4 regions of the Streptomyces sp. NPDC091279 genome follow, and region 2 is predicted to be linked to each of the others. Evidence: riboswitches for the same ligand, from Rfam matches in the RefSeq annotation. Region 2 holds a riboswitch; each other region holds the start of a gene.
The links. Region 2 has a riboswitch for cobalamin ahead of ACIQOU_RS00295 (CbtB-domain containing protein). Riboswitches for the same ligand answer to the same signal wherever they lie in the genome.
Positions count from the first base shown of each region.

Region 1: another riboswitch for cobalamin. It lies ahead of ACIQOU_RS15920 (ribonucleoside-diphosphate reductase subunit alpha); the one in region 2 lies ahead of ACIQOU_RS00295 (CbtB-domain containing protein).
Region 3: another riboswitch for cobalamin. It lies ahead of metE (5-methyltetrahydropteroyltriglutamate--homocysteine S-methyltransferase); the one in region 2 lies ahead of ACIQOU_RS00295 (CbtB-domain containing protein).
Region 4: another riboswitch for cobalamin. It lies ahead of ACIQOU_RS31715 (cobalamin biosynthesis protein); the one in region 2 lies ahead of ACIQOU_RS00295 (CbtB-domain containing protein).

Region 1 covers NZ_JBIVVA010000005.1:579,283-582,655, forward strand. Annotated here, with positions in the region: gene mctP (monocarboxylate uptake permease MctP) at 1-1,196, shown strand, start outside; cobalamin riboswitch at 1,628-1,784, shown strand; gene ACIQOU_RS15920 (ribonucleoside-diphosphate reductase subunit alpha) at 1,915-3,373, shown strand, end outside.
Region 2 covers NZ_JBIVVA010000001.1:60,421-63,793, reverse strand. Annotated here, with positions in the region: gene ACIQOU_RS00305 (ABC transporter substrate-binding protein) at 1-97, opposite strand, end outside; cobalamin riboswitch at 155-332, opposite strand; gene ACIQOU_RS00300 (CbtA family protein) at 510-1,262, opposite strand; gene ACIQOU_RS00295 (CbtB-domain containing protein) at 1,283-1,498, opposite strand; cobalamin riboswitch at 1,540-1,688, opposite strand; gene ACIQOU_RS00290 (pyruvate carboxylase) at 1,726-3,373, opposite strand, start outside.
Region 3 covers NZ_JBIVVA010000004.1:390,225-393,597, reverse strand. Annotated here, with positions in the region: partial or broken gene ACIQOU_RS12170 (protein kinase) at 1-89, opposite strand, end outside; gene ACIQOU_RS12165 (hypothetical protein) at 281-562, shown strand; cobalamin riboswitch at 776-995, shown strand; gene metE (5-methyltetrahydropteroyltriglutamate--homocysteine S-methyltransferase) at 1,156-3,373, shown strand, end outside.
Region 4 covers NZ_JBIVVA010000015.1:63,015-66,387, reverse strand. Annotated here, with positions in the region: gene ACIQOU_RS31720 (cobyric acid synthase) at 1-910, opposite strand, end outside; gene ACIQOU_RS31715 (cobalamin biosynthesis protein) at 907-1,851, opposite strand; cobalamin riboswitch at 1,945-2,087, opposite strand; gene ACIQOU_RS31710 (hypothetical protein) at 2,250-2,471, opposite strand; gene ACIQOU_RS31705 (anion permease) at 2,510-3,373, opposite strand, start outside.

The DNA.
Region 1 (3,373 bases), on a different contig from region 2:
CGACGATGCCCTACGTCGCGCTCCAACTCGTCGGCATCCAGGCCGTCCTGGACGTGATGGGCGTGGGCGGCGGCGCGGACACGCACTGGTTCATGAAGGATCTGCCGCTGCTGATCGCGTTCGGTGTGCTGGCCGCGTACACGTACTCGTCGGGGCTGCGGGCACCGGCGTTGATCGCGTTCGTGAAGGACACGCTGATCTACCTCGTCATCGCGGTGGCGATCATCTACATCCCGATCAAGCTCGGCGGCTTCGACGAGATCTTCGCGAAGGCCGACGCCAAGTTCACGACGGCGGGCGCGGGCGGGCTGCTGCCACCGGCGGCCGGGCAGTGGACGTACGCGACGCTGGCGCTCGGGTCGGCGATGGCGCTGTTCATGTACCCGCACTCGATCACCGCGACGCTCTCCTCCAAGAACCGTGAGGTGATCCGCCGCAACACCACGATCCTGCCGCTGTACTCCCTGATGCTGGGACTGCTGGCCCTGCTCGGGTTCATGGCGATCGCGGCCGGCGTGAAGGTCGACAACGGCCAGCTGGCGATCCCCCAGCTGTTCGAGGACATGTTCCCCGACTGGTTCGCGGGCGTAGCGTTCGCGGCCATCGGGATCGGCGCGCTGGTGCCGGCGGCCATCATGTCGATCGCGGCGGCGAACCTGTTCACGCGGAACATCTACAAGGACTTCATCAGGCCCGACGCGACGCCCGCGCAGGAGACCCGGGTCTCCAAACTGGTCTCGCTCCTGGTGAAGGTCGGCGCGCTGGCGTTCGTGCTCACGATGGACAAGACGGTCGCCATCAACTTCCAGCTGCTGGGCGGCATCTGGATTCTCCAGACGTTCCCGGCCCTGGTCGGCGGCCTGTTCACGCGCTGGTTCCACCGGTGGGCGCTGCTGGCGGGCTGGGCGGTCGGCATGGCCTACGGCACGCTCGCCGCGTACGGGGTGGCGTCGCCGACGCAGAAGCACTTCGGCGGCTCGTCGGCCGACATCCCCGGCATCGGTGAGATCGGTTACATCGGCATGACCGCGTTCGTCCTCAATGCCCTGGTGACGGTGGTCCTGACGTTCGTCCTGAAGGCGACGAAGACCCCCGACGGCATCGACGAGACCACCCCGTCCGACTACACAGCCGACGCAGGCGACCCAGGAGTAACCCCAAACCTCCCCCCAGCAACAGCAACCGCCACCCACTAACCGGTTCCCTGTTTTTTAGGGGCGCGGGGCTGTATCGATATGCGGCTCCGCCGCGTGCGCGCGACAAGCCCCCACCGGACCCCAGCGGGCCGCCGAACCGAACCACCCACGGCGGCCCGCAGCCACGTCCACACCTGAACGCCCCCCAGCACAAACCCCCTGTTTTTTAGGGGCGCGGGGAACTGCGCGACAAGCCCCCACCGACCCCGCAGCGGGCCGCCGAGCGAACCAGCCACGGCGGCCCGCCGTTCATGTCCGCGAGCCCCGCAAACCCGCCCCCAGCCCCGCGCAGGGGGGCCACGCGGGGGCCCGTGCAACGCCCCCAGAACACCCCCAGAAGCCCGCCCGCAGGGCGCTCCCAACGTGACTCAACCCAACGGAGAGTTGACGCTCCGAGACCGTCGCGACACAACATCTGGGGGTGCCACCCTCACCCGGCACTAGATGTATGCTCGTGCTCGCTGTCGCCGCAGGGGAATCCGGTGCGAATCCGGAACTGTCCCGCAACGGTGTACTTGCGTACCCTCGCGTACCCGCGAGCCGTACGCATGGCCAGTCCGAGGACCTGCCGACAGCGCACCCGAACCTCCCGGTCCGGGTGCCTGTAGAACGTCCGGGCCTCGTGGAATGGGCGGCTGGACGCGACACACGCCAGTGTTTCGCGGCTGAGCCCTGCCCGCTTTCGAGGCCCCCGTGCCGAGCGAGGGAGAGCCCCCACGTGACCATCGCGCCAGTCGACCCGGCTTCAGTCACCCCGGTGGAGAACGACGGTCCCGGTGCCGCGCTGCTGCGGACCCTGACCGAGCTGACCGCCGACCTCCCCGACGCCGACCCCGGCCGGGTCGCCGCCGCCGCGCTGCGCGGCCGGTCCGCGCGGGCGGACGAGGCGGAACTGCGCGAGCTGGCCACCGAGTCGGCGGCCGGCCTCATCTCCGAGGACCCCGCGTACTCGCGGCTGGCCGCCCGGCTGCTGACCATCAGCATCGCCAAAGAGGCCGCCACGCAGGGCGTCACGTCCTTCACCGAGTCGATCACCGTCGGCCACCGCGAGGGCCTGATCGCGGACCGCACCGCGGAGTTCGCCCGGGTGCACGCCGCCCGCCTCGACGCGCTGGTCGACCGCCAGGGCGACGACCGCTTCGGCTACTTCGGCCTGCGCACCCTGTACAGCCGTTACCTGCTGCGTCACCCGATCACCCGCAAGGTCGTCGAGACGCCCCAGCACTTCATGCTGCGGGTCGCCTCCGGTCTCGCCGAGGACGACAGCCTCCGTTCGGTCGACGAAGTCGCCGCGCTCTACGGGCTCATGAGCCGCCTGGACTACCTGCCGTCCTCCCCCACGCTCTTCAACTCCGGTACCCGGCACCCCCAGATGTCGTCCTGCTACCTGCTGGACTCGCCGCTGGACGAGCTGGACTCCATCTACAGCCGCTACCACCAGGTGGCCCGCCTCTCCAAGCACGCCGGCGGCATCGGCCTGTCCTACTCCCGCATCCGCAGCCGCGGTTCGCTGATCCGGGGCACCAACGGGCACTCCAACGGCATCGTGCCGTTCCTGAAGACGCTGGACGCCTCGGTGGCCGCGGTGAACCAGGGCGGGCGGCGCAAGGGCGCGGCCGCGGTCTACCTGGAGACCTGGCACTCCGACATCGAGGAGTTCCTTGAGCTGCGCGACAACACCGGCGAGGACGCCCGCCGCACCCACAACCTGAACCTCGCGCACTGGATTCCGGACGAGTTCATGCGCCGGGTCAACGCCGACGGCCAGTGGTCGCTGTTCTCCCCCTCCGACGTGCCGGACCTGGTCGACCTGTGGGGCGACGACTTCGACGCCGCGTACCGCAAGGCGGAGGCCGCCGGGCTCGCGAAGAAGACGCTGCCGGCCCGTGAGCTGTACGGCCGCATGATGCGCACCCTGGCGCAGACCGGCAACGGCTGGCTGACCTTCAAGGACGCGGCCAACCGCACCGCCAACCAGACGGCCCTGCCCGGCCACACCGTGCACTCCTCGAACCTCTGCACAGAGATCCTGGAGGTCACGGACGACGGCGAGACCGCGGTCTGCAACCTCGGCTCGATCAACCTCGGCGCGTTCGTGGTGGGCGGCGAGATCGACTGGGAGCGCCTCGACGACGCCGTCCGCACCGCGGTGACGTTCCTGGACCGGGTCGTCGACA
Region 2 (3,373 bases):
CGTCCTCGGCGGTGCCGCTTCCGGAGCCGCCGCAGGCGGTGATCAGGACGGCGGGGGCGAGCAGGAGCGCCGCGGTACGGCGGGCGGAACGGAACACGGGTACGCCTCGGTGGTCGGGGCTCGTACGCGGAGCCTTGCCTACGGGTGCCCTCCGCGGGGGTGCGGAGGTGCCAGCAGGTCTTCGGACTCGGGTTCGTCCGGCCGGGGCGCCTTCCCGGTCTCCCAGTGGCTGTCGTGCCCCGCCCGTCCCCCTCACCGCTGCGCGTCAGTTCCGGGTTCGCACCGGATTCCCTGGCCTCGGGTGTGGCTCGACTGGCGCCCCGAGGCTATCAACACGCCGGTGCGGGGCGGGATGTCGGGTACGTGACGCACCTCTCGGTCCGGGGAGGTCCCGGGAGGTCGCGGGGAGGGTCGCAGGGGTCGCAGGGGTCACAGGGGTCGCAGGGGGTACGGGTAAGGGCCCGCGGACGGGTCCGTGGGCCCTTTGCACGGGGTCGCCCGTGGCCGGTTCAGTGGGCGGCGGGGACGGCCGTACCGGCGGCGACGGTGGCGGGCTTCGGGTGGAGGACCCGTTCCGCGAGTTCCCCGAAGAGGAGTCCGAAGCCGGTCCACAGGCTGATCTGGATGGCGAGCGCGGCGAGCCGGAACCGCCACAGGACGCTCGCCGGGAAGTCCGCGGGGACCTCGTCGACGACCGGCAGGAACGCGAAGGCGAGGCCGATCACGACGGCGAACGCGGTGATCGCGGCGACCGTGGCCCACCAGTTCCCGAGCCTCGGGGCGAGCCGCTTGCCCAGCAGGGTCGCGGCGATCGCGAGGAGCACGCTGAGGAGCATCATCAGGAAGTACAGGGTGGTGCGCCGGCCGATGGTGTCGGGGTTGCCGACGGCGGGCGGGTTGGCCGGGTACTTCAGGAACGGCACGACGTAGACGGCGAGCAGGGCGCAGCCGGAGAGCAGCAGCGCGGTGGCCCGGGGGCCGAAGCGGCCGACCCGGCCGAGGGCGAAGCAGTAGGCGAGCGCGGCGATGCCGCCGAAGGCGACCCCGTAGACCAGGACGCCGGTGGCGAGTCCCGCGGTGGACTGGAGGGAGCGGGAGACTACGGCCATCTCGTGCTCGTGGGAGTGCGCCGCCTCGAAGCCGATCGCCTTGTCGACATACGGCTCGCCGAGGAGATAGGCGACGACCAGGGCGAGCAGTCCGGCGCCGAGGCCCGCGAGCATGCCGCGGACGAGGAGGTTTCTTACCGTTGCGGAGTTCATGGGTGTGCGGCGTCCCTCGGTCAGTGGCAGGGGAAGCCGAGCAGGTGGCGGGCGTCGTGGACCCACTCGTGGACGTCCTCGCCGGAGACCACGGAGGTGGCGCCCTGTTCGGCGCCGACGAAGTACAGCAGGACCAGCATGAGGACGCCGAAGAACACCGCCCACGGAACGATGTCCCGCAGGGGCAGCTTGGCCGGGGCCAGGGTGGTGGTCGGCGGAGCGACGGTCTGCGCCATGGCAGGACCTCCTCTGGGAGTTCGCGTCCCAACTCGGTGGTGCACAGGACGACGGACACGGGTCTGACTCACGGCCGCCCGGGTCGGGGCGGGGCGTTCACAGTGGCGCGACCGTGCCGGATTCACACCGGCTTCCGCATGCTGTCGTTCGATTTCGGTGTGACGCTACCCCGTGACACGGGCATGGCCAAGACCACCCCGTGTCACATCAGGGCAAACCCTCGTGGTCAGTCGAGTTCGACGAGGAGGTCGCCGCCCTCGACCTGCTGAATCCGGGTGATGGCGAGGCGGGTCACCCGGCCGCCCCGGGGTGCGGTGATCGAGGCCTCCATCTTCATCGCCTCGATGGTGGCGACGGTCGCCCCGGCCGCGACCTCGTCGCCCTCGGCGACGGAGAGGGTGACGACTCCGGCGAACGGCGCCGCGACATGGCCGTCGTTGCCCCGGTCGGCCTTCTCGGTGGCCGGGATGTCGGAGGCGGCGGCCCGGTCGCGGACCTGGATGGGCCTCAACTGTCCGTTGAGGGTGGACATCACGGTGCGCATCCCGCGTTCGTCGGCCTCACCGACCGCCTCCAGCTCGATCAGCAGCCGGACGCCGGGGTCGAGGTCGACGGCGTACTCCTTGCCGGGGCGCAGCCCGTAGAAGAAGTCCTTGCTGTCCAGGACGCCGGTGTCGCCGTAGGTCTGGCGGTGGGTGTCGAAGTCGCGGGTCGGGCCGGGAAACAGCAGCCGGTTGAGGGTGGCACGCGGGGTCTTCTCCAGGCCCTCGCGGTCCTCGTCGGTCAGTTCCTGGACGGGCTTGGCGGCGGCGCGGCCCTCCAGGGCGCGGCTGCGGAACGGCTCGGGCCAGCCGCCGGGCGGGGTGCCGAGGTCGCCGCGGAGGAAGCCGATGACGGAGTCCGGGATGTCGTACCGGCCCGGCGTGGCCTCGAAGTCGGCCGGGTCGACCCCGGCGCCGACCAGGTGCAGGGCGAGGTCGCCGACGACCTTGGAGGACGGGGTGACCTTGACGAGGCGGCCCAGCATCCGGTCGGCCGCCTCGTACATGGACTCGATGTCCTCGAAGCGGTCACCGAGGCCGAGCGCGACGGCCTGGGTGCGCAGGTTGGAGAGCTGCCCGCCGGGGATCTCGTGGTGGTAGACGCGCCCGGTCGGGGAGGCGAGCCCCGCCTCGAAGGGCGCGTAGATCCGCCGGACGCTCTCCCAGTACGGTTCCAGGTCCCCGACGGCCTGGAGGTCGAGCCCGGTGGGCCGCGCCGAGTGGTCGGTGGCGGCGACGATCGCGGAGAGCGACGGCTGTGAGGTGGTCCCGGCCATGGAGGCGACGGCGCCGTCGACCGCGTCCGCGCCCGCCTGGATCGCGGCGAGGTAGGTGGCGAGCTGACCGCCGGCCGTGTCGTGGGTGTGCAGATGGACCGGCAGCTCGAACTCCCGGCGCAGCGCGGCGACGAGGGTGGCGGCGGCCGGCGCCCGCAGCAGTCCCGCCATGTCCTTGACGGCCAGGACGTGCGCGCCGGCGTCGACGATCCGCTCGGCGAGGCGCAGATAGTAGTCGAGGGTGTAGAGCCGCTCGTTCGGGTCGGACAGGTCGGCGGTGTAGCAGAGGGCGACCTCGGCGACGGCGGTCCCGGTGGCCCGGACGGCGTCGATGGCGGGGCGCATCTGGCCGACGTCGTTGAGGGCGTCGAAGATGCGGAAGATGTCGACGCCGGTGGCGGCGGCCTCCTGCACGAAGGTGTCGGTCACCTCGGTCGGGTAGGGGGTGTAGCCGACGGTGTTGCGGCCGCGCAGCAGCATCTGGAGGCAGAGGTTGGGCACCGCCTCGCGCAGTGCGGCCAGCCGCTCCCAGGGGTCCTCGGCGAGGAAGCGGAGG
Region 3 (3,373 bases), on a different contig from region 2:
TCGGCGAGTCCCGGGTCGGCGGGCCCGACCTCCTTGACGGCGACACCGCGGTGCAGCAGCAGGTCACGGGCGCGCCATACGGTGCCCATGCCTCCGCCGCCGAGTCTGGCCTCCAGCGCGAAGCGCCCGTCGACGACCCGTCTGCCGCCGTCCCCCTCGTTCATGCACGGTCCCCCTCGTTCATGGCGAGGAGCTTAAGAACCTGCTCCGACAACGGTCCCGGCCGCCCGGGGGCCGTTCGACGCGCGCGAGCGGGAAAGTCTCTTTATCGTCGTTCCATATGAGCCACACCTTCGATGAGCTGGTGGAGAGACAGCGCGCGGCCGACCAGGCACACGGCCGGGTCGAGGAGCTGCGCGCGTCCTACGGGCCGCCGACGCACGAGGGCGGCTGGAGCGGCGAGCAGTCGGACACCTACGAGACCGCGTGGCGCGCCTGGCGTGATCTGGCCCGGGAAGCCCAGTCGACGTTCGCCGAGTACGCGAAGGACGAACACCGGCCCCGTGACGAGGTCGAGGCCGAGGTCAAGCGCGCGGTCCGGCGGCCGGGCACGGCGGACTGAACCGGGCGGCCCGTACGGTCGCCGGTCGATCCGGGGTGGTCCGTCCGGGGCGTCCCCCAGGGGTTCGCGGACCCGGTGGCCCCTACCCGTAACGGGTCACAAACGTGCCCAGGAGCCTTCCCGTCCGTCTCTCGTTCCACGCCCCCGGGCCGCGTGGGTCTCCTCACCTTCCGAATCATGGACGGGGCGCGCCACACCCCGGGATCGGCGTTTACGCTGGTCCGTGCAGCTGGTTCGCCCCGTCCGCCAGGCGGGAGCGTCGCAAGAGGGAACCCGGTGGGAATCCGGGACTGCCCCGCAGCGGTGAGCGGGAACGACCGCCGTCATACGCACTGGGCCCGGACGGGCCTGGGAAGCGACGGCCAGTAGGTGACCTCCCCCAGGGAGGACGTGCCCGTGAGTCCGAAGACCTGCCACCTGCCCGTGTGCGACACCCCGCGCACGGAATTCCGGTGACCTCGTGGGCGGGTCGGCGTGCATATCGAACGGACGACCGCGCCTGCCGCGTGAGGTCGGACCGTCCGGTTCTGTCACCCTTCGCGCTCGCGTCCCGTCGCCGGGATCTCAGGGATTCATCTCGCGAAGGAGATTCCGTGACCACCAAGCCCGCAGCCGCGGCAGCACGGGCCACCGTGTACGGCTACCCCCGTCAGGGACAGCACCGAGAGCTGAAGAAGGCGATCGAGGGTTACTGGAAGGGCCGCGTCACCGCTGACGCCCTCCGGGCCACCGCCGCCGAGCTGCGCCGTACGAACTGGAACCAGCTGGCCGAGGCCGGCATCGACGAGGTCCCCACGGGTGACTTCTCGTACTACGACCACGTCCTGGACACCACCGTCATGGTCGGCGCCATCCCCGAACGGCACCGGGACGCCGTCGCCGCCGACGCGCTGGACGGGTTCTTCGCCATGGCGCGCGGCACCCAGGCGGTCGCGCCGCTGGAGATGACCAAGTGGTTCGACACCAACTACCACTATCTGGTACCGGAGTTGGGCCCGGACACCGAGTTCGCCGCCGACTCCACCAAGCAGGTCGCCGAGCTGAACGAGGCCCGCGCGCTGGGCCTGACGGCCCGTCCGGTGCTGGTCGGTCCGGTCACCTATCTGCTGCTGGCCAAGCCCGCGCCCGGTGTCGCCGCCGACTTCGAGCCGCTCACCCTCCTGGACCGGCTGCTGCCGGTGTACGCCCAGATCCTCGCCGACCTGCGGGCGGCCGGTGCCGAGTGGGTGCAGCTCGACGAGCCCGCCCTCGTCCAGGACCGCAGCCCGGCCGAGCTGAACGCCGCCGCCCGTGCCTACCGTGACCTCGGTGGCCTCACCGACCGGCCGAAGCTGCTGGTCGCGTCGTACTTCGACCGGCTCGGCGACGCCCTGCCCGTCCTCGCGAAGGCCCCGGTCGAGGGCCTGGCGCTGGACTTCACGGAGGCCGCCGCGGCCAACCTGGACGCGCTGGCCGCCGTCGGCGGACTCCCCGGCAAGCGCCTGGTCGCCGGTGTCGTCAACGGCCGCAACATCTGGGTCAACGACCTCGGCAGGTCCCTCGCCACCCTGGGCACCCTGCTCGGGCTCGCCGACCGGGTCGACGTCGCGGCGTCCTGCTCGCTGCTGCATGTGCCGCTGGACGCGTCGGCGGAGCGGGACATCGAGCCGCAGATCGTGCGCTGGCTGGCGTTCGCCCGGCAGAAGAGCGCCGAGATCGTCACCCTCGCCAAGGGGCTGACCCACGGCACCGGCGCGGTCGCCGCCGAACTCGCCGCCAACCGGGCCGACTTGGCCTCCCGCGCGGCCTCCCCCCTCACCCGTGACCCGGCGGTGCGGGAGCGGGCGGCGGCCGTCACCGACGCCGACACGCGCCGCTCGCAGCCCTACGCCGAGCGGACGGTGGCGCAGCGCGCCCATCTCCGGCTGCCGCCGCTGCCGACGACGACCATCGGATCGTTCCCCCAGACCAGCGAACTGCGCGGCGCGCGGGCCGAGTTGCGGGCCGGGCGGATCGACACGGCCGGGTACGAGGAGCGCATCAAGGCGGAGATCCAGGAGGTCATCTCCTTCCAGGAGAAGACCGGCATCGACGTCCTCGTGCACGGCGAGCCCGAACGCAACGACATGGTGCAGTACTTCGCCGAGCAGCTCGTCGGCTACCTCGCCACGCAGCACGGCTGGGTGCAGTCGTACGGCACCCGGTATGTCCGGCCGCCGATCCTGGCCGGGGACATCTCGCGTCCCGAGCCGATGACCGTGCGCTGGACGACGTACGCGCAGTCGCTCACCGACCGGCCGGTCAAGGGCATGCTCACCGGGCCCGTCACCATGCTCGCCTGGTCGTTCGTCCGCGACGACCAGCCGCTCGGCGACACCGCCCGGCAGGTCGCCCTCGCCCTGCGCGACGAGGTCAACGACCTTGAGGCGGCGGGGACTTCGGTCATCCAGGTCGACGAGCCCGCGCTGCGCGAGACGTTGCCGTTGCGGGCGGCCGATCGCGGTGCCTATCTGGCGTGGGCGACGGAGGCGTTCCGGGTGTCCACCGCCGGGGTGCGTCCGGACACGCAGATCCATACGCACATGTGCTACGCGGAGTTCGGTGACATCGTCCAGGCGATCGACGATCTCGACGCGGATGTCATCAGTCTGGAGGCGGCGCGTTCGCACATGCAGGTGGCTCGTGAGCTGGCCGCGCACGGGTATCCGCGTGAGGCGGGGCCGGGTGTGTACGACATCCATTCGCCTCGGGTGCCGAGTGTCGAGGAGGCCGTCGTGCTGCTGCGCACCGGGTTGGAGGCGATTCCCGCCGAGCGGTTGTGGGTCAACCCTG
Region 4 (3,373 bases), on a different contig from region 2:
CGACGAGGTCGGCGTCGGCCAGCTCCTCGGGCCGGTCCACGAACCGCACCACGACCCCGGGTTCGGCGGCGAGGGCGTCCACGTCGGTGAAGTTCGACATGAGCGGCACGGCACACACCGCTACCCGTAGTACCTCGGCGCCGACCGGCGGTGTGACGGCCGACTCGCGCACGGCCGCTCTCAGGGACACCCCGAGTCCGTCCTCCTCGTCGATGCCGAGCCCGTCCCGGAACGGCAGTACCCCGTAGGTACGACGCCCGGTGAGGCCGTGCAGCATGTCGAGGCCGGGCTCCAGCAGGCTGACATCGCCGCGGAACTTGTTGACGAGGAACCCGGCCACACACGCCTGGTCCTCGGGCGAGAGCAGCGCGACGGTCCCGAAGAAGGAGGCGAAGACGCCACCCCGGTCGATGTCACCGACGACCAGCACGGGCAGCCCGGCGTTGCGCGCGATCCCCATGTTGACGATGTCGGTGCGCCGCAGATTGATCTCCGCGGGCGACCCGGCCCCCTCGCAGATCACCGCGTCATAGTCGGCGCGCAGTTCGGCCAGGCAGTCCAGCACCGTCCCCAGCAGCCGCTGCTGCCGGCCGCCGTGATAGCCGCGCGCGCTCATCTCGCCGACCGGCTTGCCCAGCAGCACGACCTGGCTGCTCTGCTCGCCGCCCGGCTTGAGCAGCACGGGGTTCATCAGCGCGGTCGGCTCGACGCGGCACGCCTGCGCCTGCATGGCCTGGGCCCGCCCGATCTCCGCGCCCTCGCGCGTCACGAACGAGTTCAGCGACATGTTCTGCGCCTTGAACGGCGCCACCTTCACGCCCTGGCGCACCAGCCACCGGCAGATCCCCGCCGTGACGACGCTCTTGCCGGCGTCGGAGGTGGTGCCCGCGACGAGCAGACCACCGTTCATGACCTGCCTCCCTTCACCAGGAGACGGCCGGCCGCGCTGACCCCGAGGGCGAGCAGGCCGACGCGCCGGGACAGCCGTACGGCCCGTTCGATGTCGGGGACGGTGACGGGGCGCCCCACGGCGCCGTTGAGGACCGGCCGGTGTTCGACGCGGCCCGCGTAGGCGAGGGTGCCGCCGAGCCGCACCCCGAGCGCGCCCGCGAACGACGCCTCCACCGGGCCCGCGTTGGGCGACGGATGCTTCGCGGCATCGGCCCGCCAGGCCCGCAGCGCCCCGCGCGGATCACTCCCGGCGACGGCGGCGAGCACGGCCGTCAGCCGCGCCCCTGGCCAGCCGACGACGTCGTCGAGGCGCGCGGAGGCCCAGCCGAAACGGCGGTGCCGGGCCGACTTGTGGCCGACCATGGCGTCCAGCGTGTTGACGGCCCGGAACCCGAGCAGCCCGGGGACCCCGGCGACGGCGCCCCACACCAGCGCGCCCACCACGGCGTCCGAGGTGTTCTCGGCGACGGACTCGACGACCGCGCGGGCGAGGGCGTCGGCGTCCAGGGCCTGCGGGTCGCGCCCGCACAGATGCGGCAGCCGGGCCCGCGCCCCGGCCAGATCACCGGCCTCCAGGGCGCGCCCGACCGTCCTGGCCTCCCGGGCCAGCGAGGTGCCGCCGACGACGGCCCAGGTGGCGGCGGCGGTCAGGGCGAGGGAACCCGTACGGGAATCCCGTAGGGCACGCGCGGCGAGAGCCCCGAGGGCGACGGCGCCACCGGCGCACACGGCGGTGTGCAGCGCGCCCCACCCCCGATGGTCCCGCCACAGCACCCGTTCCACGGCACCGGCGGCCCGCCCGAACGCGGCGACCGGATGCCCCCGGCGCGGATCGCCGAGCAGCTGGTCGCCGAGGAGGCCGGCGGCGGCGCCGTACGCGAAGACGCGATCGGCACGCACGGGTCAGTCGGCCGTGGGGGCGGGCAGGGCGCTCGGGTTCGTTCGGATGCCGCGCATGGCGAATGTGTCCTCACTCAGGGTGTCCACGCCCTGGTTCGACGAGACCGGCGGTGAGAGTTCCTGGCTCCCGGGGGTTACTACCCCGGTGACAGTGGCGGGACCGCGCCGGATTCGCACCGGCTTCCTCTCGTGCCGCCGTAGCTGGCCCCGGCAGTCCACCACGCTCCACAACGGCAGTCAACTTGCTGTTGACCTGCGGCGAAGGAGTGTGCTGAGGCCCACACACGGCGGCTCGCGGGGGCGACATGACGGTGGGGTGCGGGACGGTGTTCCGTCCCGCACCCCAACCGGTGTCGCGGAGGTCGCGATCGCGTCGGATCGCGATCGGTTCAGGCCATTCAGGCCACGATCAGGGAGATCCCGTACGCCACACCGGCCGCGCACGCGGCGAAGCAGACGTAGGCGCCGGTGGCGGCCAGCGGCGCCGCCCCGCCCTCGGCGGTGGCGCGCTCGCGGCGCGAGAGGCCCATGATGCCGAGGGTGAACAGGGCCACCATGGCCACGGTGACCACGAGGCTGACGCCGAAGACGGAGCCGAGGGCCGCCCAGTCGATCTTCATGTTGCTTCCTTCGCGGGGATCAGCGGGGGTTCAGCGGATCAGACGGCGGCCGGCGGAGCCGGTTCGGCGGTGGTTGCGGTGGGCGGCGGGCCCGGGATGGTGGCCGTCAGATCGTCACCGACGGTGCCCGCGGGCGGCGGGCTGACGGCGGCGATCGCCTGGGTGACCACACCGGCCGGTTCGGCGGCGGCGCTCTCGTCGACGACGTTGTGGTGGTCGACGACCTCGCGCCGGGAGACCTTCCAGATCGCCGCGCTGGAGGCGATGAGGAAGACGGCGACCAGCGCGGTGCCCCAGTCGCCCAGGCCGGTGACGTACTCGGCGAGCGCGCCCACCAGGGCGGCGGCCGGGAGCGTCAGGCCCCAGGCGACGAACATCCGGGTCGCCGTCGACCAGCGGACCACCCCGCCCTTGCGGCCCAGGCCCGCGCCCATCACGGAGCCGGAGACGGCGTGCGTGGTGGAGAGGGAGAAGCCGAGGTGGGAGGAGGCCAGGATGACGGTGGCCGCGCTGGTCTGGGCGGCGAAGCCCTGCTGCGGCTGGAGGTCGGTGAGGCCGGTGCCCATGGTGCGGATGATGCGCCAGCCGCCGAGGTAGGTGCCGGCCGCGATGGCGAGACCGGCGGAGAGGATGACCCAGATGGGCGGGTCCGAGGCGGGGGAGATGGCGCCGCCGGCGATCAGGGCGAGGGTGATGATGCCCATCGTCTTCTGCGCGTCGTTGGTGCCGTGGGCCAGCGAGACCAGGCCGGCGGAAGCGATCTGGCCGGTCCGGTAGCCCTTCGTGGCGGCCTTGCCGTCGGCCTTCTTGCCCAGGGTGTAGGAGAGCCGGGTCGCCAGGAACGCGGCGACCCCCGCGACGACCGGGGCGGCGAGCGCCGGGATCAGCACCTTGGTGACGAG